3 regions of the Brevibacterium sp. FAM 27836 genome follow, and region 1 is predicted to be linked to each of the others. Evidence: riboswitches for the same ligand, from Rfam matches in the RefSeq annotation. Region 1 holds a riboswitch; each other region holds the start of a gene.
What was found. Region 1 has a riboswitch for thiamine pyrophosphate ahead of thiM (hydroxyethylthiazole kinase). Riboswitches for the same ligand answer to the same signal wherever they lie in the genome.
Positions count from the first base shown of each region.

Region 1 (10,560 bases):
CGACCTCGTGCCGGCGACCACCTCGGTCGCCGGCCGGCGAGGTCATCGACAGCGACAAGTAGGAACAGATGACATCTGAGACACCCGAACCGGCTCCCGCAGAAGCGTGGGCGCCGGGAAGCGGAACGGACACCGTGCTCGAACTGCGCGGAATCAACAAGCGGTTCGGCGCCGTCCAGGCTCTGACCGATATCCATCTCACCGTCGGCCGCGGCGAAGTCGTCGGACTCGTCGGCGACAACGGTGCCGGCAAATCGACCTTGATCAAGGTCATTGCCGGAGTCCACGGTGCTGATGAGGGCGAACTCCTCATCAATGGGGCGGCGCAGAAGTTCTCCTCGCCGAAGGATGCGCAGAAGGCCGGAGTGGCCACCGTGTTCCAGGACCTCTCCCTGTGCGAGAACCTCGACGTCGTGGCCAACCTCTTCCTGGGGCACGAGAAGACCCGCAGCGGAGTCCTCGACGAGGTGTCCATGGAAGCGAAGTCCTGGGAGCTGCTGCGCAGCCTGTCGGCGAAGATCCCGAGCGTGCGCGTACCGATCGCCGCCCTCTCCGGCGGTCAGCGGCAGACGGTCGCGATCGCCCGGTCCCTCCTCGGCGAACCTTCGCTGGTCATGCTCGATGAGCCGACTGCGGCGCTCGGTGTGGCGCAGACCGCCGAGGTGCTCAACCTCATCGAACGGCTCAAGGAACGCGACCTCGGGGTGCTGCTCGTCAGCCACAACATGGCCGATGTGCAGGCGGTGTGCGACCGGGTGCACGTGCTGCGTCTGGGCAAAGACGCTGGCGACTTCCCGGGAGACGAACGCACCGATGTGCTCGTGGCAGCGATCACCGGAGCCAGCGACAACGTTGTGACCAAACGCGCAGCACGAAGGGGTGAGCGTCGATGACCCGCAATTCCTTCATCACCGATGAGCGGATCTCGTCCGAAGGCATCGTCAGCACATTCATCCGCCGCGTCAAAGAGGGCCAGCTCGGGTCATTCCCGGTCATCCTCGCCCTCGTCGTCATCGTCATCGTCTTCCAGACCGCCGACAGCAATTTCATCTCCCCGGCCAACCTCGTCAACCTCTCGACGCAGGTCGCATTCCTCGCGATCCTGGCACTGGGCATCAACCTCATCCTGCTGCTCGGCGAGATCGACCTCTCGCTTGCGCAGCTCGGCGGCCTGGCCGCCTCCCTGCTCGGTGTGCTCGTGGTCAGGCAGGGTGTGCCGCCGGCGATCGCGCTGATCATCATGCTGCTGCTCGGCCTCGTCGTCGGTGCGATCCAGGGATGGTTCTTCGCCGTCGTCGGCATCCCAGCCTTCGTCGTGACCTTGGCCGGCCTGCTCGCCTTCACCGGTCTGACGCTGACGACCCTGGGTACACAGAAGAACCTGTCGATGTCGGACACCTTCGCCTTCGATTTCGCCAGCTACTACTTCCCGGCGGTCTGGGCCTATGTGTTCGGGGCGATCGCGATCATCGGCTTCGGAGCAGGCATCATCTACTCGAAACTGCGCCGTCACCGCGAGGGACTCAATGCACCGAGCTGGACCTCGGTGATCGTGCGCATCGTGCTGCTGACCGCGATCGTGTTCGGGTTCCTCGTCCTCGTCAACCAGGACTTCGGCCTGGCGATGCCGTTCTTCCTCATGATGGTCATCGCCATCGGCATCGATCTCGTGCTGCGCAAGACCCGTTACGGCCGTTCGATCTACGCCGTCGGCGGCAAGGTCGAGGCGGCCCGACGCGCCGGCATCCGAGTGACCTGGGTGCGCATCAGCGTATTCATGGCCGCCGGCGTGCTCGCAGCGCTCTTCGGCTTCGTCAAAACCGGTGTGACGACGAACGCCGGATCGACGCTGGTGAGCACGCAGGACCTGCTCAACGCGATCGCCGCAGCCGTCATCGGCGGCACCTCGCTCTTCGGCGGCCGCGGAACCGCGTGGGCGGCCGTGCTCGGTGCGCTGGTCGTCGGCGCCATCAACAACGGCCTCTACCTCATCGGCTTCAACTCCGATGCGCAGCAGATCATCACCGCGCTCGTCCTGCTCACCGCCGTCGTCATCGACGCACTCAGCCGCCGCGGCCAGAGGTACGTCGGCCGCGGTTAGCCGAGAGCCGTCCGTCCTCGGGTATGGTCCGGCGGTCAGGCGTCGGAGAGCAGACTCGCTTCGACTGCCGGAGTGATCGGGTCTCCCGCGCCCGTGGTGATGAGCCGGTGAAGGCTGTCGTGGGCATTGCGCGTCCACCCCTGTGCGCAGCCCTCATGGCAGGCCAGCATCGGGGTCAGCCCCACATGGGTGAAGGTCAGCTGGGCACCGGAGCCGGCCGGTTCGATGTCGAAGCGCACGGTCGTCCCGGCCCATTCATCGACGTCCTCACCCGCTCCGAAACGATTGTCGAGGATCCTCCAAACGACGCGTTCGCCGGGGACGAGTTCGGTGACCTGCACGCGAGTGGTGTGGATCTGCGGCACCGTATAGACGAATTCGCCGAGGCGGTCGGTCGCGCCGTCGATGCGCTGCGACCACCAGCCCCGCACATTCGTCACGGCGGCGTAGACCTCCTGCGGTGACTGCGGCACCTCATAGGTGAAGGTGAAATCCGACGATGACATTGCGTCGGGCGTAGATGTGGGATGTGCTGTGGTCATGGCGAGGCTCCTTTGCCGTTGTCTGCCGATCGCAACTTGTATCAAACAAGTTGGTGAAGTGATGATCCCACGCCTGATTTCATCATGCAAGTATCAAGGTAGAATCATTCTCATGCTGGGCAGAACGTATGACAACGAAGTGTGTTCCATTGCGCGCTCGCTCGAGATCGTCGGCGAACGGTGGAGCCTGCTGATCATCAGGAATGCGCTGTTCGCGGGAGTCACCCGCTTCGGTGACTTCCAGAAACGGCTCGGAGTGGCGACCAATGTGCTCACGACCAGGCTCGATGGCTTCGTCGAGGCGGGGATCATGTCCCGGGACTCGGGGTCCGGCGGGGTCGAATACCATCTCACCGACAAGGGGCGTGATCTGCGCGGAGTGCTCATCGCGTTCACCGACTGGGGCGATCGTTGGCAAGCCCCTGCCGGGCGGCCGATCATCTACCGGCACGATGACTGCTCGGGTGAGGTGCATAGTTCGATCCGCTGCGATGCCTGTGGTGAGGAACCTGACGCCGTCACCGCCTCGAAGGGTCCGGGCATGCCGGAGGAGAAGTGGTCGCACCGAACTGACTGACACAGGCACCCGATACGAATGGGTGCTGGCAGGTGCCGGGGTGGAGCTGAGGGGTCGCCCGTGTCCGACGGGGCTGATAGAGTCGAAGCCAATGACATGGGGTGCCTCATGACGTTCCGCTCGGGCCGAGAAGTCCACGCGGAGTTCGGCGAGGCTGAGAGAACACCCATCGAACCTGATCTGGGCCATACTAGCGAAGGGATCGTCATGGTTGACTTCGACCTGCGTTCTGCCAATGCGCGACTGCGTGCAAGCAATCCACTCATCCAATGCATCACGAACACCGTCGTGCAGCAATTCAGCGCCAACGTGCTCCTGGCCATCGGTGCCTCCCCGGCGATGCTCGACCACGAAGCCGACGCCGGGCAGTTCGCCGGCATCGCCAGCGGCGTCCTCATCAACTTCGGCACCGCCTCGAACCACCAGCTGCTCGCCGCCGATGCCGCCATCGACGTCGCCAACGCGGCCAGCAAGCCCTGGGTCCTCGATCCGGTGAGCGTCGGGGCCGTCGACTTCCGCACTTCCCGCATCCGTCGTGCCGCCGCCGACCACCCGACCGCCATCCGCGGCAATGCCTCCGAGATCGCCGCGCTGGCCGGAGTCGGCCTCGGCGGACGCGGAGTCGACTCCACCGATGACGTCGATGCGGTCCTTCCCGCCGCCGCGAAGCTGGCCCGAGAAACCGGGGCGATCGTCGCAGTCTCCGGACCCACGGACGCGATCGTCGCCCACATCGACGGCGCCGACCATGTCGCCCGCATCGCCGGCGGCCACGAATACATGCCGCTGGTCATCGGCACCGGCTGCTCGCTCGGAGCCGTCACCGCCGCCTACCTCGCCGCCGCCCGCGGTGGACTCGCCGATCCCGACGCCGACGCCTCGGCGGTGAACGCATCGGAACACACCACGAGCGGTGAGGCCGCCTCGGCGAGGTTCGAAGCCGTCGTCGCCGCCCACGCCCACTTCGCGGTCGCCGGCGAAGACGCCGCCGAGGGAGCCAAAGGACCGGGCAGCTACTCGGTGAACTTCCTCGACGCACTCCACAGCGTCGACGGCGACCGGCTCGCACATGCCAGGGTCAGCCTCGACGCACTCGCCGCGGACGAAGGCGCGCGGGCATGACCGCCGGATCCGCGCACATCACCGACGATCTGTGCAACGCGGCTGACACCGACCGCTTCGTCGGCATCGACACCCGCCTCTACCTCGTCACCGACTCCGCCCAGTGTGAGGCGGCCGGTCGCACCGTTGCCGAGACGGTCCAGGCCGCGGTCTCCGGGGGAGTCGGCATCGTCCAGGTCCGCGACAAAGACATCGATGACGGCGAGTTCTACTCGCTCGCCCGTCAGGTCATCGCCGCCGTCGACACCGCCACCCGCGGCACCGACCGCATCGTGCCCGTCGTCCTCAACGATCGCGTCGAGGTGGCCCGCCGCCTCATCGACGAGGGCGAGACCATCCACATCCACGTCGGCCAGACCGACACCACCGTCACCGAGGTGCGCGCCGCTGTGGGGGAGGCGCCGCTCATCGGTCTCTCGGCCGCCACCAGCGCCGAATTCGCCGCCGCCCGGGCCACCGGCGTCGTCGACCTCGTCGGCATCGGTCCGGTCTATGACACCACGACGAAGGCCGACGCACCCGACGGCATCGGACCCGACCGCCTCGGCGAACTGGTCGCAGAGGCCGGCATCCCCGCCGTGGCGATCGGCGGAATCACCGCCGACCGAGCTCCTGACCTGAGCGGACGCGGGCTGATCGGGATCTGCGTGGTCTCGGCGATCTGCCTGGCCGATGATCCGAAGGCCGCCGCCGAAGACCTGCTGTCTGCATTCGCGGGACGCGATCACGACGGCCGCGCGGACAGCGCAGGCAGCACCGCCGGCGGCCAGGCATGAGCACGCGCCCGCCGATCACCCTGACCATCGCCGGCACCGACCCCAGCGGGGGAGCCGGAGTCCACGCCGACCTCAAGACCTTCACCGCGCGCAAGACCCTGGGCACGAGCGTCATCACCGCCCTCCTCGCCCAGAACACGCACGGGGTGTCTCGGGTCTACCCGATCGACGATGACTTCGTCGCCGACCAGTTCGACTCCGTGCTCGAAGACATGCCCGTCGACGCCGCGAAGTCCGGGATGCTCGGCGGCCGATCCCTCGTCGACCTCGTCGTCGCCCGCGCCGCCGAAGGCCTGCTGGGCTTCTACACCGTCGATCCGGTAATGATCGCGACCTCGGGCCATCGCCTCCTCGAGTCTGACGCCGTCGACGCGGTCCGCACCCACCTGCTGCCCGTGGCCGACCTCATCACTCCCAACCTCCCCGAGGCGGCCCTGCTCCTGTCCGAGGACGAACCCGAAGCGCAGACCCCCGACCAGATGCGTGACCAGGCGCTTCGCCTGCTCGAACGTGGGCCCGGCGCCGTCCTCCTCAAGGGCGGGCACGGCAGCGACGGAGACGTCACCGACATCCTCGCCACCCGGGACGGTTCGGTCCGCGAGTTCACCCACCCCCGCGTGGCTACCGCGAACACGCACGGAACCGGGTGCACCCTCTCGGCCGCAATCACCGCCGAGGTGGCCGTCCTCGGCCGTGAACGCGCAGCATCGGCGAACGGGGGCGCGGGAGCGGCCGTGACCGGCACCCCCGAGATCGGGTCCGAGCTCCTCGGCGATGCTGTCAGCAATGCCCTGGATTTCCTCGCCCGGGCTCTCAGCTCGGCCGCGGGCTGGCAGGTCAGCCTCGACTCGGATGGGGCACACGGACCCGTCGACCATCAGGTCGACATCGTCCGCGGGCAGCCTTCCTGACCGACCGCTCACCGCACGGTCGGGCACCCCATCTGACCAACACGAATCACAACCGCACGTCACACGAGTACATAGGAGTTCCCATGACCGTCGATTTCTCTGCCGGACCCCAGACCGCTCAGCTCTGGGACCGTGTCCGCCCCATCATCGAACAGATCGAAGACCTGCCGTTCCTCGCCCAGCTCGCCGACGGCAGCCTCGACGTCACGGCGTTCACGAACTACATCATCCAGGACGGCATCTACCTCAACGGCTACGCGAAGGCGATGTCCTTCCTCGCCGCAAAGACCGTCGACCGCGACGAGTCACGCTTCTGGGCCGGCTCGGCAGCCGAGGCGATCACGGTCGAGGAAGGCATGCACGAAGAGCTGCTCGCCGATTCGCGACTGGCGGCCGCACATGCTGAACTCACCGGCGGCAGCGCGGGCGCCAAGGCCTCACCGACGGCGCTCGGCTACGTCTCGTTCCTCATCGCCACGGCCGCCAGCCGCTCCTACGGCGAAGGCGTCGCCGGAGTGCTGCCGTGCTTCTGGGTATACGCCCACATGGGCAAGGTGCTCGTCGAGCAGGCCGGTCAGATGGCCGATGACCACCCGTACCGGACCTGGGTGCAGACCTATGACTCACCGGAGTTCGACGAATCGACCCGTCATGCCGTGGTCATCCTCGAACAGGAACTCGCGAAGGCCCCGGACGAGGAGGCGGCACGGATGCGGGCGGCGTTCGAACAGGCATGTGTCTACGAACTGCACTTCTGGGCCTCGGCACACGCGATGCAGAACTGGGACGCCTCCGTCTTCCTGCCGCAGGGCGGGCTCACCTCGGCGGGCTGAGCCGGCGGACGAGGTTGATGAGAGCCGCGGCGGTGATGATGAGGAAGACGCCTGTGGGAATGAACGTCATCCCCGTCGGCATCGTCGCCCCGCGCCCTTCGCGCATGATCATCACAAGCACCGACGTCAGCAGCAGTGCCAGGGCGCCGCCGGTGATGCGCATGAACTGCATGAGGCAGTCATAGAGGTAGGTGTGCTCGCCGCTGTTCAGCCAGTAGTCCTTGAACGGGATGTTGATGATGGAACTCGGAAGCTTCTCCCAGATCCAGCGGCTCGAAAAGAGCAGGGGAAGACCGACGCCGATCGGCACGAGCCAGCCCAGCGTGCCCGCCTTCGACGACCAGTCGTCGGGCTGTCCCGAGGAATCGAAGTGGCTCGCGACGGTGTCCGGAGCCTGAACCCAGAACCAGACGGCGAAACCGATGAACACGAGGACCGAGACGACCGCGAACACGAGCGCAGCGAACTCGCCCATCGGGGACCGGCGCGGATTCGGAGAGGAGGACGTCACCCTGTCACTCTAACAACAGGGACAGTCCTGTCGATCAGCGGCAGGCGCGAGCGACAACTCAGGCGCGAGCCGAACCCGAAGGATCCTCAGGGTAATGGGTGATCGGTCCGAACGACCCGAGCGCATGCCATCCGCGGCGCAGCGTGGTCCACAGGAGCACGTGGTCGACCTCCATGAGAGGGACGCGATCATGTCTCGGGCAGGCGTATCGCCCGATGAAGAACACGATCGTCGAGAACATCACGGCAATCATGAATAGAATCAGCAGATCCATGGTGGCCCCCTCACACCCGGTACGAATGCGTGATCCTATTTTCTCCCCGACGAGCAGATAATGATAGGGGCGTCTCGCCTGGTGAGTGTGAGAGTGGACACAATCACGTGTAGCTGACGGCGAGGCTCTCGGCGGCTTCTGCGACAGCCAGGGCAGCGGCCCGACCCTGGTCCGCTGTGATGGTCGATGGGAAGGTGAAGCGGACGCTGGTCTGCGCGACGTCGGCCTCGATGCCCAGCGCAGTGAGCACATGCGAGGCCTCATCGGACCCGACCGCGCAGGCCGATCCGCTCGATGCCGTGACACCGAGGCGCTCGAGTTCGAGGAGGACGGCCTCCCCGGAGGTGTTCGAGAAGCAGAACGACGCGTGGTTCGGTGTCCGTGCGTCCGGACTGCCGGTGAGGAAGGCGCCCGGAACCGCTGCCAGGATCGCGGCGATGAACTCATCGCGGATGGCTCGGACACGGGCGGCGGCTTCGGTCCGCTCCGCCTCGGCGAGTTCGAAGGCGGTGGCGAAGGCGACGGCAAGGGCCACGTTCTCCGTGCCCGAACGGCGTCCCGCCTCCTGCCCGCCGCCGTGGATGAGCGGTTCGACGGGAACGCGGGCGCGGATCGCGGCCACTCCGATGCCCTTCGGCGCCCCGACCTTGTGCCCGGCCAGCGTGAGCGCATCGACGCCGAGTCCGGACAGCGGCAGCCACCCGGCGGCCTGCACCGCATCCGTGTGGAAACGGGCACCCGCCTCGTGCGCGGCCGCGGCGAGAGCCGGGATGTCAGCGACCGTTCCGATCTCGTTGTTCGCGTAGCCGAGGCTCACCAGCGTGGTGTCCGGACGGATGGACTCGGCCAGGGCCTCGGGCGTCACGGTCCCATCGGGGTGCAGGTCCACCTCGGTGATGGTGAAGCCGTGGACGCGAGAGAGGAACTCCGCCGAGGCGAGCACCGCCTCGTGCTCGATCGCCGAGGTGACGATATGTCGCCGAGGCGGCCGTGGGGTCCCGTCCGACTGGCCCTGCGTCTGTGCGCCGAGGGCGATGCCGAGGATCGCGAGATTGTCCGCTTCCGTGCCGCCGCTGGTGAAGGTGATGTCGGTGGCCCGCATCCCCAGGACCGCGGCGACGCGGGACCGGGCATCGGCGAGGGCCTCGGCGGGCCCGCGCCCGAATTCGTGGTGGCTCGACGGGTTGCCGAAGGCACCGGCCAGGTACGGCCAGGCTGCCTCGAGGGCCTCCCGCCGCACGGGAGCCGCGGCCGCGGTGTCGAGGTAGAGGCGTCGGCTCATCTCAGTTCCCCGCAGGATTCGTCAGCACGAGGTCGAGACCGAGATCGATCGAGCGGACACTGTGCGTCAGCGCCCCGGATGAGATGACGTCGACCCCGGTGGCGGCGATCTCAGGGATCGTGTCGAGAGTGACGTTGCCGCTGGCCTCGACGACGGCGCGACCGCTGATGAGTTCGACTCCCTCGCGCAGCTGAGCCGGGGTGAAGTTGTCGAGCATGATGATGTCCGCCCCTCCCTCGAGCACCGCGGGCACCTGGTCGAGGCGATCGACCTCGACCTCGATCCTCGTCGTGTGCGGCAGGCGGGTGCGGGCCTGCCGGATCGCCTCGGCGACGCTGAGTCCCTCGCCGGTGAGGACGGCGAGATGATTGTCCTTGGCCATGACCGCATCGGAGAGCCCGAACCGGTGGTTGTGCCCGCCGCCGCAGACCACCGCATGCTTCTCGAACGCCCGCAGGCCCGGAGTGGTCTTGCGGGTGTCGACGATCCGCGCCCGACCACCGGCGGCATCGACGAAGCGCCTGGTGACAGACGCGATTCCGCTCATCCGTTGGCAGAAGTTCAGGGCGATCCGCTCGGCCTGCAGCACCGCTCTGGCAGGGCCGGAGACCGTGGCGAGCACCTCACCGGCCGTGAAGGCATCACCGTCGGCGGCGTGCAGGTCGATCGCGACGGACGGATCGACGAGGGTGAAGGCGCGGGCGAAGACGTCGATGCCGGCGAGCACCCCGTCCTCGCGTGCCCGCAGATCGGCCCGAGCCGCGGCGCCGGCCGGGATGAAGGCCTCCCCGGTGATGTCGCCCCAGGGGGCGTCCTCATCCAGGGCGAGGCGGAGCGCGGAATCGATGGTCGCGGCGGTCAGCATGCGGCGGCCTCCTCAAGCAGGCGGGGCGGGGTCGGGTCTGTGGCGGCACCGGTGGGCCGGGCGACGCCGGGCGCCGGGCTCGAGAGCGGGGCATCGGTGCGAGTATGCGCCCCGAGGCTGTGTTCACGTGCCAGCGCATGATGAGCCATGTGCTCGGCGATGAGAGTGAGATTCGCGGTTTCGATGCGCTCGACGATCGTGGTGTGCCGGCGTGGGTCGGCGGTGATCTCCACTCCGGGGGCGAACACTTCGTGCTCGCGGTTCACCGTGCCGGCCCGGTCCCGAGAGACCTCGCCGAGGCGGCCGAGCAGCGTGCGCAGGCCGCCCGCGGTGCGCTCCACGCCCAGATGATCCCAGGTCAGAGCCTGCAACTCGGGGCGAGTGAGGCCGGCGAGGCGGGGGAGGCCGGGCCGGTGTTCTGCGGACCCGACGGCGCTGGGGCGATCCGTGTCGATCGCATCGGCCGTGCGAGCGCCGAAGACCGCGCCTTCGAGCAGCGAGTTCGAGGCCAGGCGGTTCGCGCCGTGGGCCCCGGTGCAGGCGACCTCGCCCACGGCGAAGAGGCCCGCGAGGGTCGTTCGCCCCTCGAGATCGGTGCTCACCCCGCCCATGAAGTAGTGAGCGGCCGGGGTGACCGGAATGAGGTCTCGGGACAGATCGAGACCATGAGCGGCGAGGCCGGCGGTGATGCTCGGGAACCGGGCGGCCGCCTCGGAGACGGCCCGGGCATCGAGGACGCAGGGCCGACCGTGCTGAGCGGCCGACC
Region 1 is NZ_CP195711.1:2,908,722-2,919,281, forward strand. It holds gene ACSE4D_RS13015 (ATP-binding cassette domain-containing protein) at 69-893, shown strand; gene ACSE4D_RS13020 (sugar ABC transporter permease) at 890-2,101, shown strand; gene ACSE4D_RS13025 (SRPBCC family protein) at 2,137-2,643, opposite strand; gene ACSE4D_RS13030 (winged helix-turn-helix transcriptional regulator) at 2,756-3,220, shown strand; TPP riboswitch at 3,308-3,440, shown strand; gene thiM (hydroxyethylthiazole kinase) at 3,428-4,342, shown strand; gene thiE (thiamine phosphate synthase) at 4,339-5,118, shown strand; gene thiD (bifunctional hydroxymethylpyrimidine kinase/phosphomethylpyrimidine kinase) at 5,115-6,029, shown strand; gene ACSE4D_RS13050 (TenA family protein) at 6,113-6,862, shown strand; gene ACSE4D_RS13055 (DUF1648 domain-containing protein) at 6,846-7,373, opposite strand; gene ACSE4D_RS13060 (hypothetical protein) at 7,432-7,647, opposite strand; gene ACSE4D_RS13065 (cysteine desulfurase family protein) at 7,751-8,929, opposite strand; gene nadC (carboxylating nicotinate-nucleotide diphosphorylase) at 8,931-9,794, opposite strand; gene nadB (L-aspartate oxidase) at 9,788-10,560, opposite strand, start outside.

Region 2 (10,560 bases), 1.5 Mb from region 1:
GAGGACCATGACACCGATGGCCGCATACGCCAGCAGGGCACCGCCGGGTCCGGCTTGGGAGATGGTGCCGCCGGATCCGAGGAAGAGTCCGGTGCCGATGGCTCCGCCGATGGCGATCATCTGCAGGTGACGCGACTTCAGCCCCCGTTTGAGTTCGCGGTTCTCCCTCGCCGAGGCGGCTGCTGTTTTCATCGTGTCCCTTGACTGTCGTGCGACCGGCGTCCCGTTCGGGCCCCGGCCATTTTTACCACATTCAGTTGTCGGAGCTGCGCACCTTGTCCGTTCCAGCCGGGTGCTTGAGCAGGTCGATGATCGGTGCCAGTGCGGCCTTGATGCTCACCAGTCGGAAGAGGACTTCTCGCGGACCGGTCAGGATCTTGGGCAGGTGGAACATGAGGCCGGCCAGTTGTCGAGAGGTGGACTGTGCCTGTTCGACTCGGGGCCGCTGGACGGCCTCGTAGCGGGCCAATGCGGCGGGCAGCTGCGATGGCGGGATGCCTTCGAGGGATGCTGCGAGCATCTGCGCCGACTCCATCGACATCCCGGCGCCGATTCCGGCCGTGGGGAGGAATCCCGCTGCCGCATCTCCGAGGAGGACCGTCCTTCCTGTGGTCCACTGGGCACTGCGGAAATCTCGGAGCGACCAGAAGTACGGGTCATCTGCCTCGGCGACTGCGGTCAGCGCCGCGTCGATCCGGGGGCTGACAGTGGTCAGCCGCCTGCGCACCTCGGAGACGAAGCGTTCGGCGCCGAGAGGTTCTCGAGAATCGGGAGCGCCGAGGAAGATGCCGATTCTGTCCTTGACCGGGTAGGCACCGAAGAAGAATCCGTCGCCCCAGAGTTCGTCGACCCGATCGGTTTCCGCATCTGCCGGAGCCCAGGCGACCCATCCGCCCCACGCCGTGTCGACCGAGCTCTCGGATGAGCCTCCCGGAACGAGACGTCTGCTGTGGGAGTTCAGACCGTCGGCGATGATGACGAGGTCGAATTCCGCGCTGTGCACACGATTTTCCCCTCCGTGGACTCCGGTGCGCACCTCCACCCGGTTCGGACGTGATTTCCGGCCGGTCGCGGAGCCGAGGTCGGTGGCGCAGTCGGAGCCGGGGGCGGCGAGGGAGTCCAGCGATGAGTCGAAGGCCACGGGACAGGTCTCGGCCGAGAGGACCGTGATGAGTTCCCGTCTGGCTATTCCTCGGTATTCCCCATAGCGAGCCAGCAGGCTCCCCAGACGATCTTCGCGCAGCGTTTCGCCGGTGTGGGCGTGGAACGCGTACCGGTCGATGGCCACGCTGGCCTCGCGATAGTGCTCACGGACACCGAGTTCGGCGAAGATCGGGTCGACCATCGGCATGAGAGCGAGCATGTACCCGGCATGGTCGTCATCGGTCATCGCCTCTGAGTTTCGGGACCGCTCGATGAGCACGGGATGCCGGCCTTGCCTCCGCAGCAGCTGGGCGACCGTGATTCCCGCGATTCCGGCACCCACGACGAGGATGCGCAGATCATCGCTCGTCGTGGCCTCATACTGCTCATCGAAGGGCGCCTCCGTGATCATGACGTCTCCTCGTGTCGCAATCTCCTGCAGTCGGTTCCCGACTCCGCGGCAACCTCTGAATTGCGCGGTCGATATACGCGCTCTGGACCAGCTGGTCCAATCACGCTAGCATTGCATGGACCACCCGGTCCAGAGAGTGTGAGGAAGAGATCGTGTCAGCTTCTGCCTTCGCACGTATGCCGAGCGCCAAGCGGCAGGCGCTGATCTTCGCCGCCGCCGAGGAATTCGCCTCCCGTCCCTTCGAACAGGCCTCTCTCAACGGCATCATCTCCGGAGCACGAATGAGCAAGAGCTCCTTCTACCACGTCATCGACTCCAAAGAATCACTGTTGTCACTGGTCGTCGATGAGCTTCGGGAGCAGGCGAGGAAGGAGTGGACTCCCCCGGACCCGAGCGGTTTCGCCTCTGATTTCTGGGCGACTGCGGCAGACATCTTCGACGATGCCCTGCATGTCTGGCCGCAGAGTCGGGCCCTCGAACTGCTGTGGCGGATCGTGCATGCCAATCGGGCCGATCCCGGTGTGAGCAGTCTTGACCACGACTACAGGACGTGGATCTCGTCGGTGTTGGAGGTCGGACGGGAGACAGGCGCCGTCGATGCGGACTGCCCGGCAGACCTCCAGGCCCTGGCGGCTGCGACCCTGTTGACGGCCCTCGACGAATGGGCGCTGCGGCAGGTCGACGGCGACAGGCTGACCGGCGGCGACCTCGAGGCTGCCGCCGGTCAGCAGTTCCGTCTGCTCAAACGTCTGCTTCAGGCGTGAGGCGCCGGCCCGGTGCCTCGTCGGGCAAATCGGCAGCTGTCGGAAGCCCTCTGGCCAACTGCGGCCCGAGGTCGGAGATATTCCGGGCGCCCATCAGCCCCATGGCAGTCAGCATTTCGGTCCGGATCAGGTCGATGGCCCGCTCCACCCCGCGCTGTCCGCCGGCCATCAGTCCGTAGAGATACGCCCGGCCGATGAGTACGAAATCCGCTCCGGCGCACAACGCGGCCACGACGTCAGTACCGGACATGATTCCGGAGTCGAGGATGAGCTCCATCTCCTCTCCGACCGCCGCACGCACCTCTGCCAGCGCGGTCAGGGAGTCGGGAGCGCGATCGAGCTGGCGCCCTCCGTGGTTGGACACGACCAGACCGTCGGCACCGATGGACCGGGCCCTGCTGGCATCCTCGGCGGTGAGGACGCCCTTGACGAAGAGTCGGCCCTTCCACTGCTCGCGGATCCACCTGAGATCATCGAGATCAAGCGTCGGATCGAACATCGTCCGCGTCAACTCGGCCAAGGACTGCGAAGAGCTCGACAAGGAGGCATACTTCGGCGGTTCGGTCGTGAGGAAGTTGAACCACCAACCGGGCCGGTAGGAGGCGTCCAGAATCGTCTTGAAGGTCAGCTTCGGCGGAATCGAGAGTCCGTTGCGGTTATCGCGCAGACGCAGTCCCGTGATCGGAGTGTCGACGGTCACGAGCAGGGTCTCATATCCGCTGGCCTGGGCGCGCTGAAGCAGGTCGAGGCTGCGTTCGCGGTCCTTCCACAGATAGAGCTGGAACCACCGCGTCGATCCGGGTGCCGCCTGCGCGACCTCCTCGATCGACCGCGTGCCCATTGTTGAGAGGGAGAAGGGAATGTCGGCCTTCGCCGCGGCGCGAACTCCCCCGATCTCCCCCTCGGAATGCATCATCCGCGTGTAGCCGGTCGGGGCGATGCCGAATGGCAGCGCAGTGTCCTGACCGGCGATCGTCGTCGATGTGTTCGGAACGTCGACTCCATGCAGAATCCGCGGGAGGAGTTCGACGTCGGCGAAGACCTGGCGATTCTTGCGCAGCGTGTGCTCGTCGAGCGCACCTCCGTCGACGTAGTCGAAGGGCGCCGTCGGCGTCACCCGTTTCGCGATGCGGCGAAGGTCCCAGATATCGGCGGCGGATTCGAGTCTGGCCGCGACGCGATCGAACCGGGGCGGCTCGAACTGCAGCAGCGGGGCAAGCTCTCTGATGTCGGGGAATCGACGCTTCATCTCTCTCCTAGCTCACGATCGCGGAACCGCCAGTCTAGGCACGGAGTCTCGGCTCCGGCCGGGCCGACCGCGATGCGAACCGCGCCGCCCGGTTCCACGCGCTGCGGGGCGGAGATGGCATCATGGAGGTGATGTCTCAAACGCATGTGTGGTACGTCAGCTACGGTTCGAACATGGCTCGTGATCGGCTCGCCTGCTATCTGCAGGGCGGGCGACCACCCGGAGCCCAGGTCACCTATCCGGGAGCACGGGACACGACTCTGCCCCGTGCCGAGGCCGGAATCGAACTGCCTGGCACGATCTACTTCGCCGGAGCTTCGAGAGTCTGGGGCGGCGGAATGGCCTTCTACGACCATCACGTGCCCGGCCCCACTCCGGCCAAGGCCTATCTCATCACCGCCGCACAGTTCGCCGATGTCGCATCCCAAGAGATGAATCGGCCCCCGGCCGCCGATTCCCCGCTGGAGCGCCTCGTGTTCGACCTGCCCGCCGGTACCTCGCATTCGGTCGGCCCCGGCGGATATGAGACTCTCATCGTCCTCGACACGCTCGACGACGTTCCGATGGTCACATTCACTGCCTCGCATGGTTCGGCTGACATCGAGCACACTCAGCCCAGCGAACCCTATCTGGCGATGCTGCGCACGGGAGCGGCCGAGGTCAGTGCTGCTTCCGGGCTGCACCTGCACGCAGCTGCACAAGCGTGAGGTCGAGCAGCGGGGTCCGGACTCCCAGCCCGGCGGCCTTCGTAGCCAGATCGCCGAGGATGTGCTCGGCTTCGCTGTCCAGACCCGCAGTGACGTCCCGGTAGAGGGATGAGGTGAACGCCGACCCCTCCTCGGTGAGCATCTTCACCGTCACGGCGTGCGACTTCTCCGACACCGGGTGCCCGGCGGCGGTCGCCACGGCTTCGATCTCGTCGATGATCTGCAGCACCTGATCACGTCCGCCGGCGCTCATGATCGCGCCCACCGGGGCCCGGAAGAGGCAGGTGACGACGCCGGCGGCAGCGATGAAAGCCCACTTCTCCCACAGCCCGTCGATGATGCCGTCGATGACCTGCAGCCGGTACCCGGGCACGTCGAGAGCCGCGGTGATCGGGGCGGGCACCGCCGTCCCGTCGAGGTCGCCGATCGTCATCACGGACAGGTCGGTGAGCTGATGGACCGCATCGTCCTTGATCGTGCCCACGATCTTGACGAGCCCGCCGAGCACCTGCCCCGGGTAGTCCTCCGCCAGCCGATCGATCTGCGCCATGCCGTTGAGGAAGGGGATGATCTTCGTCTCCGGACCGACGGCAGGGCGGATGTCGGTGAGCACCGAGTCGAGTCCATTGGCTTTGACCGCGATGATGACGAGGTCGAACGCACGCGGAGCCTCGTGGAGTTCGGCCGCGGTGAGCACATTCACGGAATTCGTCCGGTCTGCGTCGGGTGAGACGAAGCTCAGTCCGGCGGCGCGGATCCGCTCCGCCTTGGCCTCGCGGAGGAGGAAGGTGACGTCGCGGCCGGCCTCGAGCAGGTAGGACCCGAAAGCCCCACCGGTGGCTCCGGCCCCGGCGATGAGGATCGCGGGTCCGTCGGGTCGGGCATTCGTCGTCTCGGTCATTCCAGCGCCTCCTTGAGTTCCCGTGCGGCCGCAGCGGGGTCGTCTGCCGAGGTTATCGCACGCACGACCACCGCCCGGTTCGCGCCCGCTTGCCGGATCGCCGTCAGCCGCGGTCCTGCCGCGATCCCGCCGATGGCGAACCAGGGTGTGCTCACCGAGGCGGCCACCTCGGTGAGCAGAGACCTGCCCACGGCCGGTCGGCCGGGTTTCGTCGGCGTCTCCCACACCGGTCCGACGCAGAAGTAGTCGACCTCCGGATCCGCCTCGGCGGCGAGCGCCTGGTCCAGGGAATGGGTGGAGCGGCCGAGGATGACGTCGGGGCCGAGGACGGTGCGGGCCTGGGCGCTGGTGAGGTCACCCTGTCCGACATGGAAGACGTCGGCTCCGGTGAGGAGTGCGACATCGGCGCGGTCGTTGACGGAGAAGAATTTTCCGTGTTCGGCGGCGATGTCGCGCAGCACTTCGAGGGCGGCGATCTCGGCTTTGGCCTCAAGGGTCTTGTCGCGAAGTTGGATGATGTCGACTCCCCCGGCATAGGCGGCCCGAAGGAAGTCGGGCAGATCCCCTTCGTCGCCTCTGGCATCGGTGCACAGGTAGAGCGTGGAATCTGCCAACTGGGCTTCCCGTCGGGCCCGCAGTGTTCCGGGCCTTTCGGTGCGCGGTGGAATATCTGTGGTCATGGTCATAGAGTAGAGGAGTTCGCGGGAGCCTCCCAACGAGGCTGAGAGGGCGTAAGAGCCGACCGTCAGACCTGATGCGGGTTATGCCGCCGGAGGGAGAATCCATGCACGTCATCGTCGTCGGCGCCGGAATCATCGGCCTGGCCACGGCTTGGCATCTGCGCCGCCTCGGTGCAGTCGTCACCATCATCGATCCCGCCCCCGCCCAGGGAGCCTCCCATGCCGCGGCGGGGATGATCGCCCCGGCCGCCGAAGTGGTGTGGGGTCAGACTCCCCTGTATCCGCTGATGCGATCATCCGGTGAGTTGTACCCCGGGTTCACTGCCGAGGTGGCGAGCGCAACGGGAGCCGAGCTGGGGCTCAATTCCACCGGGACTCTCGTGTGCGCCGGCGACCGGGCCGATCTGCAGACCCTGCGGGAACTGCGCGGGGCCCAGTCGGCAGCCGGGTTCACCACCGAACTCATCTCCGGGTCGAAGGCCCGGGCGGTCGAGCCCTCTCTGGCCCCCTCGATCATCGGCGCCGTGGACATCCCCGACGACTGGTCGGTCGATCCCCGGCGACTGAGCGCGGCGCTGCTGTCGATGACCACGGAGACGCTTGTCCGAGAAACAGTCACCGAGGTGGTTCGCCGTGGCGACACGACCATCGGAGTCAGACTGGCCGACGGGCGCAGTCTCGAGGCCGACCAGGTGGTGCTGAGCACCGGCAGCGCATCGATCACCGGTGCTCCGGTCCTGCCCGTGCGACAGGTGTGGGGTGATGTGCTCCGGTTACGGGCCCAGGCCGAGCACACTCCCCTGCTCACTCGCACCATCCGTGGTTTGGTCAACGGTCGGGCCGTCTACCTCGTTCCGCGTCCGGACGGTGAGATCGTGCTCGGGGCCAGTTCCCGTGAGGACGGTCGGGCCGCCACATCTGCCGGGGCTGTGCACCGTCTGCTCCAGGACGGTCAGCGCCTCGTCCCCGGCATCCTCGACTGTGACATCACCGAGGTCACGACTCGGGCCCGCCCCGGCTCCCCCGACGATCTGCCGTTCATCGGCCGTGCCGACGACGGCTGTGTCGTGAGCACCGGGTACTTCCGTCACGGAATTCTGCTCGCCCCTCTCGGCGGACGGTTGGGGGCCGAGCTCGCCCTCGGGATCTCCCCGGACTGGTTGCCCGACGGTGCCCTCGATTCCGTCTCCCCACATCGTTTCTCCGAGGCGGCGCCGGTGTCGAATGCCTGATGCCGTGTTCACCCGCCACCTGTTCAGCCCCGACCATCATCACTTCGAAGAGGAGCCCGATATGACCCGATCCGCATCGACACCCCGAGCTGCCCATTCACCGTCCATCGTTCTCAACGGGGAACGCCGTGAGCTCACCACATCCTCGGCGCTCGACCTCGTCGCCGAGGTCACCGGACGGCAGCTGCACAGCGACGGAACCCCGGCCGACGGAGGACGACTGGGCATCGCCGTGGCCGTCGACGGCGAGGTCATCCGTCGCGGCATGTGGTCCGACTTCACTCTGTCCGACGGGCACACCGTCGACATCGTCACCGCGGTGCAGGGAGGCTGAGATGACCTGGACGATCGATGGTGTGGACATGACCTCCCGGCTCGTCATGGGCACCGGAGGGGCGAGCTCGCTGAGCATCCTCGATGCCGCTCTGCAGGCGTCGGGGACGGAACTGACGACTGTGGCGATGCGTCGCTTCGATGCGCAGTCACGTGATTCGGTATTCAAGCTGCTCGACCGCTTGGGCATCCGCATCCTGCCGAACACGGCCGGATGCTATACCGCCCGGGATGCTGTGCTCACGGCGCAGCTGGCCCGGGAGGCACTTGAGACGAATTGGCTGAAGCTCGAAGTCATCGCCGATGAGGACACCCTGCTGCCGGATCCGATCGAACTCTTCACCGCCGCCGAGGAGCTCGTCCTCGACGGCTTCACCGTCTTCGCGTACACGAACGACGACCCTGCACTGGCCAAACGCCTCGAAGATGCAGGGGTGGCGGCGGTGATGCCCGCCGGTGCGCCCATCGGCAGCGGACTGGGCATCCTCAACCCGCACAATATCGAAACCATCGTCGACCGGGCCGAGGTGCCGATCATCCTCGACGCCGGTGTCGGCACCGCCTCCGATGCGGCCCTGGCGATGGAACTCGGGTGCACCGCGGTGCTTCTGGCCTCAGCGGTCACCCGCGCTCATGATGCGCACGCGATGACCCGGGCGATGTCCCTGGCCGTCGAGGCCGGACATCTGGCCGCCGGTGCCGGACGCATCCCGAAGCGGCCGCTGGCGCTGGCGTCCTCGCCGCTGGACGGAATGGTCGGATCACGATGACCGCAGCCGACTCCCGCTTGGCTCCTCTGGTGGCCCCCGGGCCACCGCTGTCACCGGAGGAGATCGCACGCTACTCCCGTCACCTCAGCCTGCCGAGTTTCGGACTCGAGGGTCAACGGCGGCTGCGGGCCGCATCGGTGCTGGTCATCGGTGCCGGCGGACTCGGCTCCCCGGTGCTCAACTATCTGGCGGCGGCCGGGATCGGATCGATCACGATCGTCGACGATGATGTGGTCGAGACCTCGAATCTGCAGCGCCAGATCATCCACGGCACGGCCGATGTGGGCCGGTCGAAGGTCGAATCGGCCGCCGCCGCACTGCACCGGCTCGACCCGGATCTGACCGTCCGGACGATCGAGGGCCGTCTGAATCCGGACAATGCGCTCGACCTCTTCTCCGGACACGATGTGGTCCTCGACGGGGCCGATAACTTCGCCACCCGCTACCTGTCCAATGATGCCGCTGAGCTCACCGGCACGCCGCTGGTGTGGGGCACGATCTTCCGGTTCTCCGGCCAGGTGAGCACCTTCGTGCCCGGCCACGGACCGATGCTGCGCGACCTGTTCCCCGACATCCCCGATCCTGATTCGGTGCCCAACTGCGCCGAGGGCGGGGTGCTCGGTGTGCTGTGCGGGACCGTCGGTTCCGCGATGGCCACCGAGGCGATCAAACTCATCTGCGGCATCGGCACACCGTTCATCGGCAGGCTGCTGCGCTATGACGCTTTGGCCGGGGAGTATTCGACGCTGCGGTTCTCCCCCGATCCCGATCGGCCGACCGTCACCGACCTCACCGAGGTGGCCGCCGCCTGTGCTGTCACCGCATCCACGAGTGCCGCGGCCGACGGCTCAGCGGCCGGAGTGGAGGAGATCGAGCCTTCCGAGCTGCTCTCGCTCGGGGACACGACGGTGCTCCTCGACGTCCGGGAGGACTGGGAGCGGGCGCTGAGAGTCATCCCGGGCAGTCTCCATCTGCCCTTGGAGCGGATCCGCGAACACGGCTGGGATGCCGTCTCCGAGGTGTGCGACTCTGCGGCCGAGGGGCCGGCCCGGCGCGAGGTCGTCGTCCATTGCAAGTCAGGGGTGCGTTCGGCCGAGGCAGTCTCTCTGCTCACGAAGGACGCACCGCCCGCGATGCGGCTGCGGTCCCTGGCCGGCGGGATCGACGCTTGGGCGGTCCAGGACGAGACCGGCGAGGACGCTGCCGGCCGCTTCTCCTGAGCCAGACGCACCCGAGTCAGGCGCACCCGCGTCAGGCACTCCTGAGTCACGCACAGGCGCGTCCGGACAGTCGTCGACGGAGACCGCGTTCACCGGCTCGCATCACGAGTGCGTGCATGAGCCCGGACAGCGGCCGCAGCGCACGGATGACCGGGCGGGTGGTCGTGACACACCACAGCGAATCGATGTGCGTGGACGAGCCATGGGGCGTCAGCGTCCACAGTCCTTCGCCGCGCAGATCACCTTGGGCGCTGAAACTGATGCGCCTCGGTGCGTCGACGTGTTCGGCGGCGATGGTGAAGCACAGAGACATGCCGACCGGCGTGCGCACCTGGATGTCGGCCCGGCTGCCGGGGATGATTCGGTCCTCGAACCAGTGTGCTCCGGCCAGGCCCGGCCACCACTGCGGCCAGGCTTCGACTTCCTCCAGGACCGCCCACACGGACTCTCTCCCGGCTTCGACCGTCCACCGGTCGTCGAAATGGAATGGAGCGGATTCCCCGGCCCGCTGTCGCACATGTTCGTGGCTCATGATACGACGGTAGTGTGAAAGACGTGAGTGAGGAAAGCAGTGTCAGCAGCCGTCGGCCCTCCCCCTTGGGCGGTCGCAAACCGACGAAGGACGACCTCGCCGCGTTCGCCACGGATGATCCTAATGCGATCGATGACATTCTGCCCGGCGATTCCTCCGGGTTGAAGATGCTCATCGTCGGCATCAACCCGGGTCTGTGGACGGCCGCGGTCAACGCCCCGTTCGCTCGGCCCGGCAACCGGTTCTGGCCGTCTCTGCATCAGGCGGGCCTGACCGACCACCTCGTCGATGCGTCCCGTGGACTCGACCCGGCCGATGAACAGCAGCTGCTGCGCCGCGGCATCGGTCTGACCAATCTCATCGGGCGGGCCACCGTGCGTGCCGACGAGCTCTCCCGCGAGGAGCTGCGTCATGGTGCCACTCACCTCATCGACCGGCTTGCTGACATCCGTCCGCGTGCGGTGGCGATCGCCGGCATCACATCGTTCCGGATCGGCTACCGGCAGCCGAAGGCGCAGTTCGGTCGGCAGGACACCTCGCTCATCGACGGCTGGCCCCGAGAGGTCGCCTTGCATGTGGTGCCCCAGCCCAGCGGTCTCAACGCCCACTATCAGGTC
Region 2 is NZ_CP195711.1:256,366-266,925, forward strand. It holds gene ACSE4D_RS01205 (amino acid permease) at 1-192, opposite strand, end outside; gene ACSE4D_RS01210 (FAD-dependent oxidoreductase) at 254-1,555, opposite strand; gene ACSE4D_RS01215 (TetR/AcrR family transcriptional regulator) at 1,708-2,319, shown strand; gene ACSE4D_RS01220 (alpha-hydroxy acid oxidase) at 2,297-3,568, opposite strand; gene ACSE4D_RS01225 (histone deacetylase) at 3,700-4,275, shown strand; gene ACSE4D_RS01230 (2-dehydropantoate 2-reductase) at 4,229-5,176, opposite strand; gene thiE (thiamine phosphate synthase) at 5,173-5,856, opposite strand; TPP riboswitch at 5,868-5,971, shown strand; gene thiO (glycine oxidase ThiO) at 5,961-7,088, shown strand; gene thiS (sulfur carrier protein ThiS) at 7,081-7,422, shown strand; gene ACSE4D_RS01250 (thiazole synthase) at 7,424-8,191, shown strand; gene moeB (molybdopterin-synthase adenylyltransferase MoeB) at 8,188-9,411, shown strand; gene ACSE4D_RS01260 (SRPBCC family protein) at 9,458-9,943, opposite strand; gene ACSE4D_RS01265 (mismatch-specific DNA-glycosylase) at 9,967-10,560, shown strand, end outside.
Region 2: another riboswitch for thiamine pyrophosphate. It lies ahead of thiO (glycine oxidase ThiO); the one in region 1 lies ahead of thiM (hydroxyethylthiazole kinase).

Region 3 (10,560 bases), 130 kb from region 1:
GCGACGAACGGAACGGTGAAGTCCACGTCCCCCGAATAGAGCGCCTCGTATGCGCTCGTGCCGAGCACGACAGTCTCGAAGTCGCCTTGACCGCCTGCGGCCTGCACGACACCCTGCATGGTGATCGTTTCGGCGGGGTTGTCGAAGCCGCCGAAGACGAGACCGTCGAGGTCTGCGGGGCTAGTGATGTCGTCGCGGTCGCCGAGCACAGCGACCTCGGTCGCCCACGTCTGCTGCACGGCGAGCACCGATGTGAGGTCGGCGCCGGAGGCGATCGACATGGAGGCGGTGTCCTGGAAGCTGATACCGAACTCCGCCTGACCAGCGTCGACGAGCACCTCGGGGTTGCTGTTGTTGAACGGCAGGATCTCGACATCGATGCCGGCGTCTTCGAAGTACCCCTCGTGCAGGGCCACGTACAGGCCAGTATGGTTCACGTTCGGGGTCCAGTCGAGCGCGAAACGCACGGTCGTGCGCTGATCATCGGCCGGGGCATCGTTGTCGGTGCCGGCGCAGCCGGTGAGGACGACGGTGGTGAGCGCGATTGCGCTGGCTGCGGTCAATGCGCGTCGGAATCTGGGTGAGATGGTCACGGTTCTCCATGTTCTGTTCGGGGAATGAGGTTTGGGAATCAGGGGCGGTTCGTGCTCAGCCCCAGGCCCGCACGAATCGGCGCGCGGTCGCCTTGGGGTCTTCGGCGGCGCAGATCGCGGAGACGATGGCAGCCCCTGCGGCGCCGTCGTCGCGCAGCCGGGCGATATCGTCTATACCGATGCCGCCGATCGCGACCGAGGGCACCGACGCCGCGGCCGCCAGGCGTCGAAAGCCGTCGAACCCCAGCGCCGGAGGATGGTCCGGCTTGGTGGCCGTGGGGCGGATCACGCCGATGCCGAGGTAGTCCACAGTGCCTTCGGGTAAATGCGTCACCGCTGCGAGGTGCTCGTCACTGTTCGCTGTCAGGCCGATCACGGCATCGGGGCCGAACTCGTCGCGCGCCGATCGCACGGCGGGGTCACCCTGCCCAAGATGCACCCCGTCGACCGGGATGCCGCGTTCTCTCGCTGCTATCGCGACATCGAGCCGGTCGTTGACCAGCAGCAGCGCGCGGCCCTGGATCGCTTCCGCCAGACGTTCGAGCTCACGCAGATGTGCATCGAAGCCGGCATGCTTGTCGCGCAGCTGTACGGTGCGCACCCCGCCATCGACGGCTGCCCGCACGGTCTCCGCCACGCCCCGTTCACCGCAGAGCGCACGATCGGTCACCAGGTAGATGCCGAGGTTCACGCCCCACCGCCCGGCGCCGTCTCGGCGCGCACCTGCTCCGACGCGCTCACCTCCGCTGCGCTGATCGCGTACAGCGCGTCGAGCAGACGGGCAGCGAACGACCCGGGCCCCGCCGTCTCTGCAGCGGCCCGCTCAGCGGCGATCCCGTACACGACATGCGCAGCAGCCACCGCCTCGACCGGTGAGAACTCACCACGGATGGCAGCGAATGCCGCGATCAGCGCACCCAGCGCGCACCCACCGCCGGTGATCTTCGTCAGCGGCAGATCGCCGTTTGAAACCCGGAGGATGCGCTCACCGTCGGTGACCAGATCCACCGGCCCAGACACCGCCACGACTGTGCGCAGGTCTCTCGCCAACCGCATCGCGATCGGTGCGGCCGCCTCGGTCTCATCCGCACTTTCGACGCCCTTGCCACCCGTTCCGGCCCCCGCGAGCGCGAGGATCTCGGAGGCGTTGCCCCGGATCGCGAACGGGTGCTGGGCGGCGAGCTTCTCGGCGAGAGCTGTCCGGATGGGCAGCGACCCGATCGCGACCGGATCGAGCACCCACGGCGTGCCCGCATCGTTCGCCACGGCGACCGCTTCCTCGGACGCCGCACGCTGCTCCGGGATCGGCGTTCCCAGATTCACCAACAGGCCCCCGGCGACACGGGCGAACGGTCCGGCCTCGCCGACGATGTCGACCATCGCCGGTGCCGCGCCGATGGCCAGCAAGGTGTTCGCGGTGAAGTTCGTGACCACCGAGTTAGTGATGCACTGCACCAACGGGGTCTGCGCCCTCAGCTCACCGAGCAGAACCGCGGATGATGAGACAGACATGAACTCTCGCTTTCTTCCACTGCGAAAGAAAGTCGATCACCATGACGGCACGCCGAAAGCGGACACCTGGATCGGTATCTCGAACGCGCTGAAGTCATCCGGACATTCCCTTCGCCAGTACGAACTGGATCAGGTTCGACGGGTGTGATCTCAGCCGCTGGGTGCGGCACCCCGTGTCACTGCCCACTACCCTAACGCATTCGGCCACAACTGGGAGCACTCCCGTGGAACGCTAGGGCCGCCGATGGTCAGGAGCACGGCAGATCCTGGCGGGGGCTGTCGACGGTGATTCGCCGACACTGAACCAGATCGGTGCAGCCCACGGTGTCAGGGACCATATAGAAAGATCAAATACCAACACGGGCAGCCGACCACGGCCCCATCCTGGTACAAAACCATGCGGTCGGCAGGAGCACGGAGACGCTGAGGACTACCAGCCTCTGAGGGGCTCCGGGTGAGATCGGCCGGCGGCATCGGCGCCCTCCACTCCTGCTGCACGGAACCCGCACCTCCGTCAGTACACGAAAAAAGCGGCGGGAGTGAACGCAAGACCTCGGATAAACGTTCCCTCGCAAAGAGCCAGCGACCGATGAGCAGCACAAATCCTCGGTAGACTGGTGTGACGTGACACGGGGTGCTGCACGGGATCTGCGGCTGAGATCACACCCGTCGAACCTGCTCTAGTTCGAACTAGCGAAGGAATGTCCAAGTGAGTGCTTCCACCTCTCCGTCCCGTCCGATCGTCGCGACGATCGCAGCAGTCATCCGTGGCGGCGACGTGCTGCTGGTGCGTCGCGCGAACCCGCCAGATGTCGGGCGGTGGGGCTTCCCTGGGGGGAAAATCGAAACCGGCGAAACAATTCAGCAAGCCGCCCTACGCGAGTTGCATGAGGAAACCGGCGTGCACGGTGAGGCACGCGAGGTGTTCACCGCTGTCGATGCCTTCCATCACGACGACTCCGGCACCCTCCTCCAGCACTTCGTCCTCGTCGCGGTGCGGTGCGACTGGCGAACCGGGGTACCCGTGGCAGCTGATGACGCGCTGGAAGCACGCTGGTTTTCAATCGAAGACCTCGAACACGGAGACCTTGCACTCAGTCTTGATGTGCGCGAAGTTGCCGAGACTGCCTTCCGGCTCGCGCAAAGCTCTTGAACTATCTCAATACGTTTGAATGATACCGAACGACGGAAAGAGGACAACTACTTTTGGAACCGCACGGGGTTCCTGGTAGATGCAGTGCGACACAATGCGGGTTCTGTCAGTTGATCGTTTCGTGACGATCCCAGAAGTCTCGCAGTCGCATAGCGAGAGATTCAGGGCGTTCTTCCGGTACGAAATGCCCGCAGTTCTCGATGATGCCACCTTCAAGGAGAGACGTGCTATCTCGGGTTTCTTCGACGTAGTCTCTCCACTTACTCAGCACTGGAGCTTGGGCCGCGAGCCCGTGATCTCCCCAAAGGGCCAACGTGGGAACGGTGACCCGGTACCCCACCTGATGGTCGTGTTCATCGTGATCGAGGTCTTCCCAGGTCGCTCGGTAGTCCTCGAATCCCGCATGCATTGCGCCCGGTTGCTTGAAGGACTCGATGTAGTGACCGATCATCGGTTCGAGACGGTCGCGCCGCAGTGTCCATCGATGGAATAAATAGCGAAGATACTCTTCTTCCCGACCAGATGTCATTGCCTCGGGGAGGTCGTGCTGCATATGGAAGAGCCAGTGGAAAAATCCGGCCGCCGTCGCGGTATCGGATTGGAACATCGCATGCGTGGGCACGACATCCAAGACCGCGAGCGTCCTGATCCGGTCAGCCTGGTCGAGCGCGAACCTGTGCGCTACTCGTGCCCCACGGTCGTGGCCGACCACATGGGAACGTTCGACGTCGAGTGCGTCGAGAAGTTCCACGATGTCGGCAGCCATGCGACGTTTGGAGTACCCGCCCTGGGGCTTGTCGCTGAGCCCGTAGCTGCGCAGATCGGGGGCGATGACCCGATAGGCGTCTGGCAGGAGCGGGGTGAGCTGATCCCAGCAGGCTGAGGTTTGCGGCCAGCCATGCAGGAGCACGACCGTCGGAGCATTCGGGTCAGTGTTCCCTGACAGCGTGTAGTGCAGGCGAATCGAAGGCAAGCTCAGAACATCAATCACAATTCGATACTAACCGCATAAAAGGGTTAGCTCATAGAATGAGGTCTGTGACTGCATCACAGCGTTTCGAGCCTTGGCTGTTCTACGGCGGATCAGTGGCGCTCGATTTCGTCAACACACTGCGAGACCGGGCTACGACGCCCCGCGAGACACTGACCTCCCCGGAAACACTGAGGGTGTGGGCAGGGCAAGCCCGGCTCGTTCCACCTGAATCTGGGTTCGGCGTCGAGACCTCCATCACGGACCAGGATCTGAGCGACTGCCTTGATCTGCGTGAGAGTATTGATGCCTTGCTTGTCCCTCAAACAGCGCTGCATTCGCGGCACATTTTGCTGGTCAACCGATGGGCTGCTGCGGCTCCGCGTCAGGAGATTGACGAATCAGACCCTGAGTTGGTCATAACCAAAATGGCATCGATAGAGAACGTGTTTGGAGTGCTCGCGGCAGATGCAATCTCGATTATTGCCCAAGGAGAACAGTCACGGATCAAGGTGTGTTCGCACCAGAGGTGCGGAATACGTTTTATCGATCGGTCACGCTCGCAGCAGCGCCTCTGGTGTTCCATGCAACGATGCGGCAACCGCGCTAAGGTCGCCCGCCATGCCGCCGGGCGAGACAACAAGTCTTAGCTCAGGCTGTCGGTAAGGTTGTGAACAGAAAGCACCGATCAGGACCGTGTTACTTTTGCAGGCCCACGGGGTTCCTTCCTCGGTGTAATACCGCGTCAACGGTGTCGAGAGAGAGCGGTCGTCATCGATCGCGTCGGTGAGCGCGCCAAGCTTCGCTGGCGGAGTAGCGGACGGTGGTTGGGGCTGGCGGTCAGGTGTACGTGATCGACGGTGGTCTGCCGCCCCTGATGAAGTTTCCGAGGTAGGCGACCACGCGGTCTGCTTCGGAGCCGAATGGGTTGTCGGTGACCATGTACGTCCAGGTCGATGACGGGCGGCGCAGGCCGAGATCGCCGAGGGTTGTGGCGTCGTCGGGTGCGTTGTCGAGAACCCGCCGGACTGCTGCGAGGGCGTCGGGGCCGAGGCTGCGGAACGAGTCGCCGGCGATTCGATTGAACTCGTCCAGCGGGTTCTGCCTACCCAGAACTCGCAGGTGGATGCCCTCGCGGACGGCGGCGAGGTGGTTCAGGTGATCGGTCCAGGCGCGGTCGAGCTGGTAAAGCACGACTTCCGTGGCGAGGCGGCGACGTTGCGCCGCCCATGCGCCCGCCCGGCCGGGAGCATCCGTGAAGACCTGCTGGAGGTAGTCATCGAGCGCGTCGGGTTCGGTGAGGAGGCGTTCGCGGGTATCCAGGATCGCCTGTCGATGCTGGTCGGTCATGGTGTGGTAGCTGCGGGTGGTGCGGTGCAGCTGCAGCAATTTGCCCTCGGCGACGCGCTGCGAGTGCTCGTAGAGACGCGCGAACTTCCGGTCGCCGATGAGCCCGTCTGGGGCGATGGAGCGGGGCTGGTCGCTGATGCGGAGCTGTTCGGTCACCACGTCGTCTTCGAGGCTGGTGTAGAACACGGACCTGCCGGGGTCGCCTTGCCTGCCCGACCTGCCGCGCAGTTGCCGGTCGAGGCGGGCCGAGTCGTATCGTCCGAGCCCGATGACGAGCAGGCCGCCGGTCTCGGCAGCTCCTGGACCGAGTTGGATGTCGACGCCTCGGCCGGCCATCTGTGTGGACACGGTGACCGCACCGTGCTCGCCGGCGCGGGCGATGATTTCAGCCTCGGCAGCGTCGTTCTTCGCGTTGAGTACCCGCGCTTCGACACCCAGCTCGGCGAGCAATCGGGCGAAGCGCTCAGAATCGGCCACGCTGCCGGTACCGATGAGCACCGGCTGTCCCGCATCATGGGCTGCACGCACGGCGTCGGCTGCGGCGGTGTCGCGTTGCTCGACGGTGGCGAACAGCCGGTCTGCGGCGTCCTCGCGGATGCAGGGGCGGTGGGTGGGGATGACCCCGGTCTTGATGTCGAGGTCTTCGGCGAGGCGCTCGGCCGCTTCGAGGGCGGTGCCGCTCATCCCGGTGAGGGTCCGATAGCCGCGGGCGACTGTCTCCACGAGCACCTGGTCGAGGATCTCAGCTTGCCCGGTCACCTCCAGTCCCTCTTTGCGCTCGATGGCGGCGTGGAGACCGTCCGGCCAACGCTGACGATCCGCGACCCGGCCACGGGCATCGTTGACCAGCTGCACCCGTCCATCGGTGACGAGGTAATGCACGTCGCGTTCGACCAGCGCGTGCGCGTGCAGTGCGACATGCGCCGCCGTCAACAGTTCGACATGCTCCTGCGCATATAGGTCATCGATGCCGAGCGCCGATTCGACACGAGCGATACCTGCCTCGGTGAACGCGACGCTGCGCCGGTCGCCCTCGACCTGATAGTGCTCCTCCTCGGTCAGTTCCGCGATGACCTGCGCCAAAGATGCTTCTTCTGGTTGCGGGTCGGCGTCGCCGGCGATCACCAGCGGCACCATCGCGTCATCGAGCAGCACGGCGTCGATCTCATCGACCACCGCGGCGTCCAATCCCGGCACCAGCCGCCGTGCCTCGGGGAGGCGCTGGCGGTCGCGCAGCAGATCGAACCCGATCTGGTGCACCGTCGCGTACACGACGTCAGCCCGGTACGCTTCGGAGCGATCCGGCTGACCCATTCCGTCGACGACCGCAGCGCAGGTTAGGCCGAACGCGGAGAACAACGGTTCTCCGGCATCGGCGTCTCGGCCCGCCAGGTAGTCGTTTGCCGAAAGCACGTGCACGCGCCGGCCGGCCGCGGCGAGACCGGCGGACACGAGGAACCCGACCAGCGTCTTGCCCTCGCCCGTGGCCATATCGACTACCCGGCCGCGTAGCATGCTCACGGCGGCGAGCAGCTGCACCTCGAACGGCTCCAACCCCAGCCGACGCCGCGCCACCTCACTCGCCACGCCGAGAAAGCGCGCCAGCTCGTCATCATCGTCCAAACTGATCGACACGGACCCAGCCGAACGTCTCAGAAGATCGTCGTCAGTGAAGCAACGCAGCGACGCGCGCTGGGAGACGATGCCCTCGACCAGCGACGCATACGTGCGCAGGTTCGCCGTGCCAGGATCCTGGCGGAAACGACTCACCCACCTCAGAGGGCGCTGCCACCACGCCCCCTGTTCACGCAACGGCTCGGGTCCGACCATCACCTCACGCTACCTGACCACCCTGACCGGGATCAGGGAACAGCTACTGGCACGGACTCGGCTCGACCTCGCTCAAGCCGCCTCCTGGAAGCGGTAAGTCCGCATCCGAGTAGGCTGAGCAGCGCAGAATCAGGCCAATCAGGACGCTCGTACTTTTGCAGGACTACGGGGTGTCTTTCTCTGTGTATAGACGGTTCAGTATCGATCGCATTATGTTAATCGGGGTCGTTCGCCTTTGCTGTCGCCATGATGAAAGCAGAAATGAGTAGTGATTATGTTCTCAATTGCGAGGAGACGTTGCCGATCCAGCGTCGTTGTTCCGGGGTTTCCACCGCTTGCGGATGGTAGTTCTTTCTTACCCAGGCCACGGCGGCATTGGCGGGTACCCCACCGATGATGGCGAGCGCGGCTAAGGCCGTTCCCGTTCGGCCTATGCCGCCGTCGCAGGCGATCTCGACCCGTTCGATTGCGGCTCGTTCGTACGCCTCATGGAGTGCTGCGACGGCGTCAGCCGTGGAGGTCGGGAGGGAGAAGTCCTGCCATAGAACCCAGCGGTGTGGCCAGAGATCGATACGCGGGGCGCGTCCCAGGAGATAGAACCCGAACTGAGGATCGAGTCCGTTGGGAAGCGGCGCGAGTAGGCCACGCCCTCGAACCCGGCGGCCATCGGGAAACTCAACCACGCCGTTACCGGTTTCCCATGTCTCGATCGCGTTCATGTCGCGGTGCCTATGCTTCATTTCGTCGGTCGATACAGAGGGTTGCGACGAGGTCTTCGTGGAGTTGGAACCAGACGCGGTGGCAGGAGTCGATGTCGGTCTTGTCGATCCAGTCAAGTTCCCCGCTCATGGCCCTGCGTAACGCCAACTCGTACCGCGCGACGTAGCCGTCGAACCTTGCGAGAACGGCAGATAGATTCTCGATCAAAGGAGCAAGTTCCGTTCCGAGGGCCGTCAGTTCTTCGAGAACCCGCCCATCCCATGCGCGATCGAAATGATCATTGGGCGCGAACTGATGCGTTTCGGTCGGTTTGATCTGCCAGTCGGTGACCGCTCGCAACAAGCGAGCGTTGAGCGGGAGGAAGACCCGGTAGGTGGACGCAACTACGCCATCGGGGTCGGCGCTCACGCGCTCTGCCGCGAGTTGGCGCTCGTTCTCCGCCTTGCCAAAGTCGGTGAGCGACCACCCATCGAGGTCGGCGAACGCGACGTGCTGCACCCACCCCGCATGTTCCGCGACGCTCAACTGGCGCAGCGCGTCGGCGTGGCTCGTTCCTGCACGCTCGGCAACCGCTTCGCTGTCGGCGAACCCCACGAGCCGCACGGCGTGCAGCACGAGTAGTGATGCCGCGGAATGATGGGTCATATTCGCTTGTCCTGCCGGGCGCTAAGGCGGTTGACGTACTGCTGGCACGCCTGTGGCGAGCGGAAGCCCATCGCCTCGGCGATCTGCGCCCAGGTCAGCCCCTCGTTGCGAGCTGCGAAGAGCAGACCGATCTCCACGCTCTCAACCTCGGCGCGAGCGGCCGGGAGCAACGAGAGCGCTCCCAGGAGTTCATCCGGGGTCAGTTCGGATGAACGCCACAGGGCGTACTGCGTCAGCTCGACCGCTGACGGCGGAGCCGGTTCAGGTCGCCACGGCCGCGGCTCCAACTGGTCTGCACCTTTGTCGAGAAGCATGCCTTGGGCGTTGCGCTCACGCTCGGCCTGCGCATGGTCGGCGGGGCCGGGTCGTTCGAGGTCGTGCTTGCGTTCCATGCCACCCATCCTGCTACGATCAACACACTGTTGTCAATACTTCATTGATTGGTGGTGTGATGCTCACAACGCTCTCCGAGGCGAGCCGGACGGACACGGGCGGGAAAGCGGCGACGCTCGGAGTGCTGCTGCGCGCGGGGCTGCCGGTACCCGATGGGTTCGTCGTGCCGAGCGGCATCCAGCGGACCGGCATCGAGGTCGGGCGCTCGTTGCGCGATGCGGTTGCCCGTGAACTGGCGCGGATGGGCGACCCTGTGGTGGCCGTGAGGTCATCGGCGACGGACGAGGACAGCGCAGAGGCGTCGGCCGCGGGCCAGTACGAGACCGTCCTCGGCGTGCGCGGCGCAGACGATGTGTGCCAGGCGGTCGCGACCTGCTGGGCTTCGGCCCGCGCCACGCGAGTGGGCGACTACTGGACTCGCTCAGGTGACACGTCGCCGCAGGCTTCGGGCATGTCAGTGCTCGTGCAGCCGGTCATCGAGGCCGATGTCTCAGGAGTCATGTTCACCCCTCAGCACGCCGATGAGCCGACGCGGATCGAAGCGTCTTGGGGGCTGGGTCTGCCAGTCGTGGGCGGTACCGTCGCCCCCGACGCCTACGAGGTCACCCCGGACGGGATCGTCGGCTTCTCGGCGGGAAGCAAGCAGACCCGTGTCGACCTGGATCACGAGCACGGCGGTGTCGCGACCAGTGCCGTCGCCCCCGACCGGCAATCCGCGCGCACCCTGGACGACGCCACGGTCACAGCCTTGGCCGACCTGGGCTGGATCGCGACTGCGCTTGGCGGGCCGCAAGACGTTGAATGGGCGGTTGCTGACGGCACTGTCTGGATTCTTCAAGCACGTCCGATCACCGCCGCGCTTCCGGCCCGCAAGGTTCATGATTCGTCCGATCAGGCCGGGGTGCTGAGCGGCACTCCGGGTGCTCACGGAACCGTCACCGCGGCGGCTCGTGTCGTGCGCGGGCCTTCGGACTTCCCGACTGTCCGCGCGGGTGACATCGTGATCTGCCCGTACACCGGTCCCGCTTGGACGCCGCTGTTCACTGTCGCCGCCGGGGTCGTCACCGAGACCGGCGGCGCGCTCTCGCACGCCGCGATCGTCGCCCGCGAGTACGGCATCCCTGCCGTGCTCGGCATCGACGGCGCCACTGCCCATATCGAGAACGGTGACCGAATCACGCTTGACGGGACAGCCGGAACTGTGACCGTTCTTTGACCCCAAACCCTACCCCCGACTGAAAGGAGAGCGGGAGCATCGTCATGATGCTCCCGACCCACTCATGGCAACCAGGTATCTCTACATTGCCCGGCACGGTGACGCCGACGCGTTCGGCAACCTCACTGACACCGGGCACGAACAGGCCCGCCTGCTGGGTCAGCGATTGGCGCATCTT
Region 3 is NZ_CP195711.1:3,038,057-3,048,616, reverse strand. It holds gene ACSE4D_RS13640 (ABC transporter substrate-binding protein) at 1-593, opposite strand, end outside; gene thiE (thiamine phosphate synthase) at 649-1,284, opposite strand; gene thiM (hydroxyethylthiazole kinase) at 1,281-2,105, opposite strand; TPP riboswitch at 2,194-2,289, opposite strand; TPP riboswitch at 2,726-2,824, shown strand; gene ACSE4D_RS13625 (NUDIX hydrolase) at 2,815-3,258, shown strand; gene ACSE4D_RS13620 (alpha/beta fold hydrolase) at 3,365-4,249, opposite strand; gene ACSE4D_RS13615 (CGNR zinc finger domain-containing protein) at 4,297-4,878, shown strand; gene secA2 (accessory Sec system translocase SecA2) at 5,069-7,408, opposite strand; gene ACSE4D_RS13605 (protein-tyrosine phosphatase family protein) at 7,681-8,127, opposite strand; gene ACSE4D_RS13600 (transcriptional regulator) at 8,138-8,773, opposite strand; gene ACSE4D_RS13595 (DNA-binding protein) at 8,770-9,165, opposite strand; gene ACSE4D_RS13590 (PEP/pyruvate-binding domain-containing protein) at 9,225-10,382, shown strand; gene ACSE4D_RS13585 (histidine phosphatase family protein) at 10,447-10,560, shown strand, end outside.
Region 3: another riboswitch for thiamine pyrophosphate. It lies ahead of thiM (hydroxyethylthiazole kinase); the one in region 1 lies ahead of thiM (hydroxyethylthiazole kinase).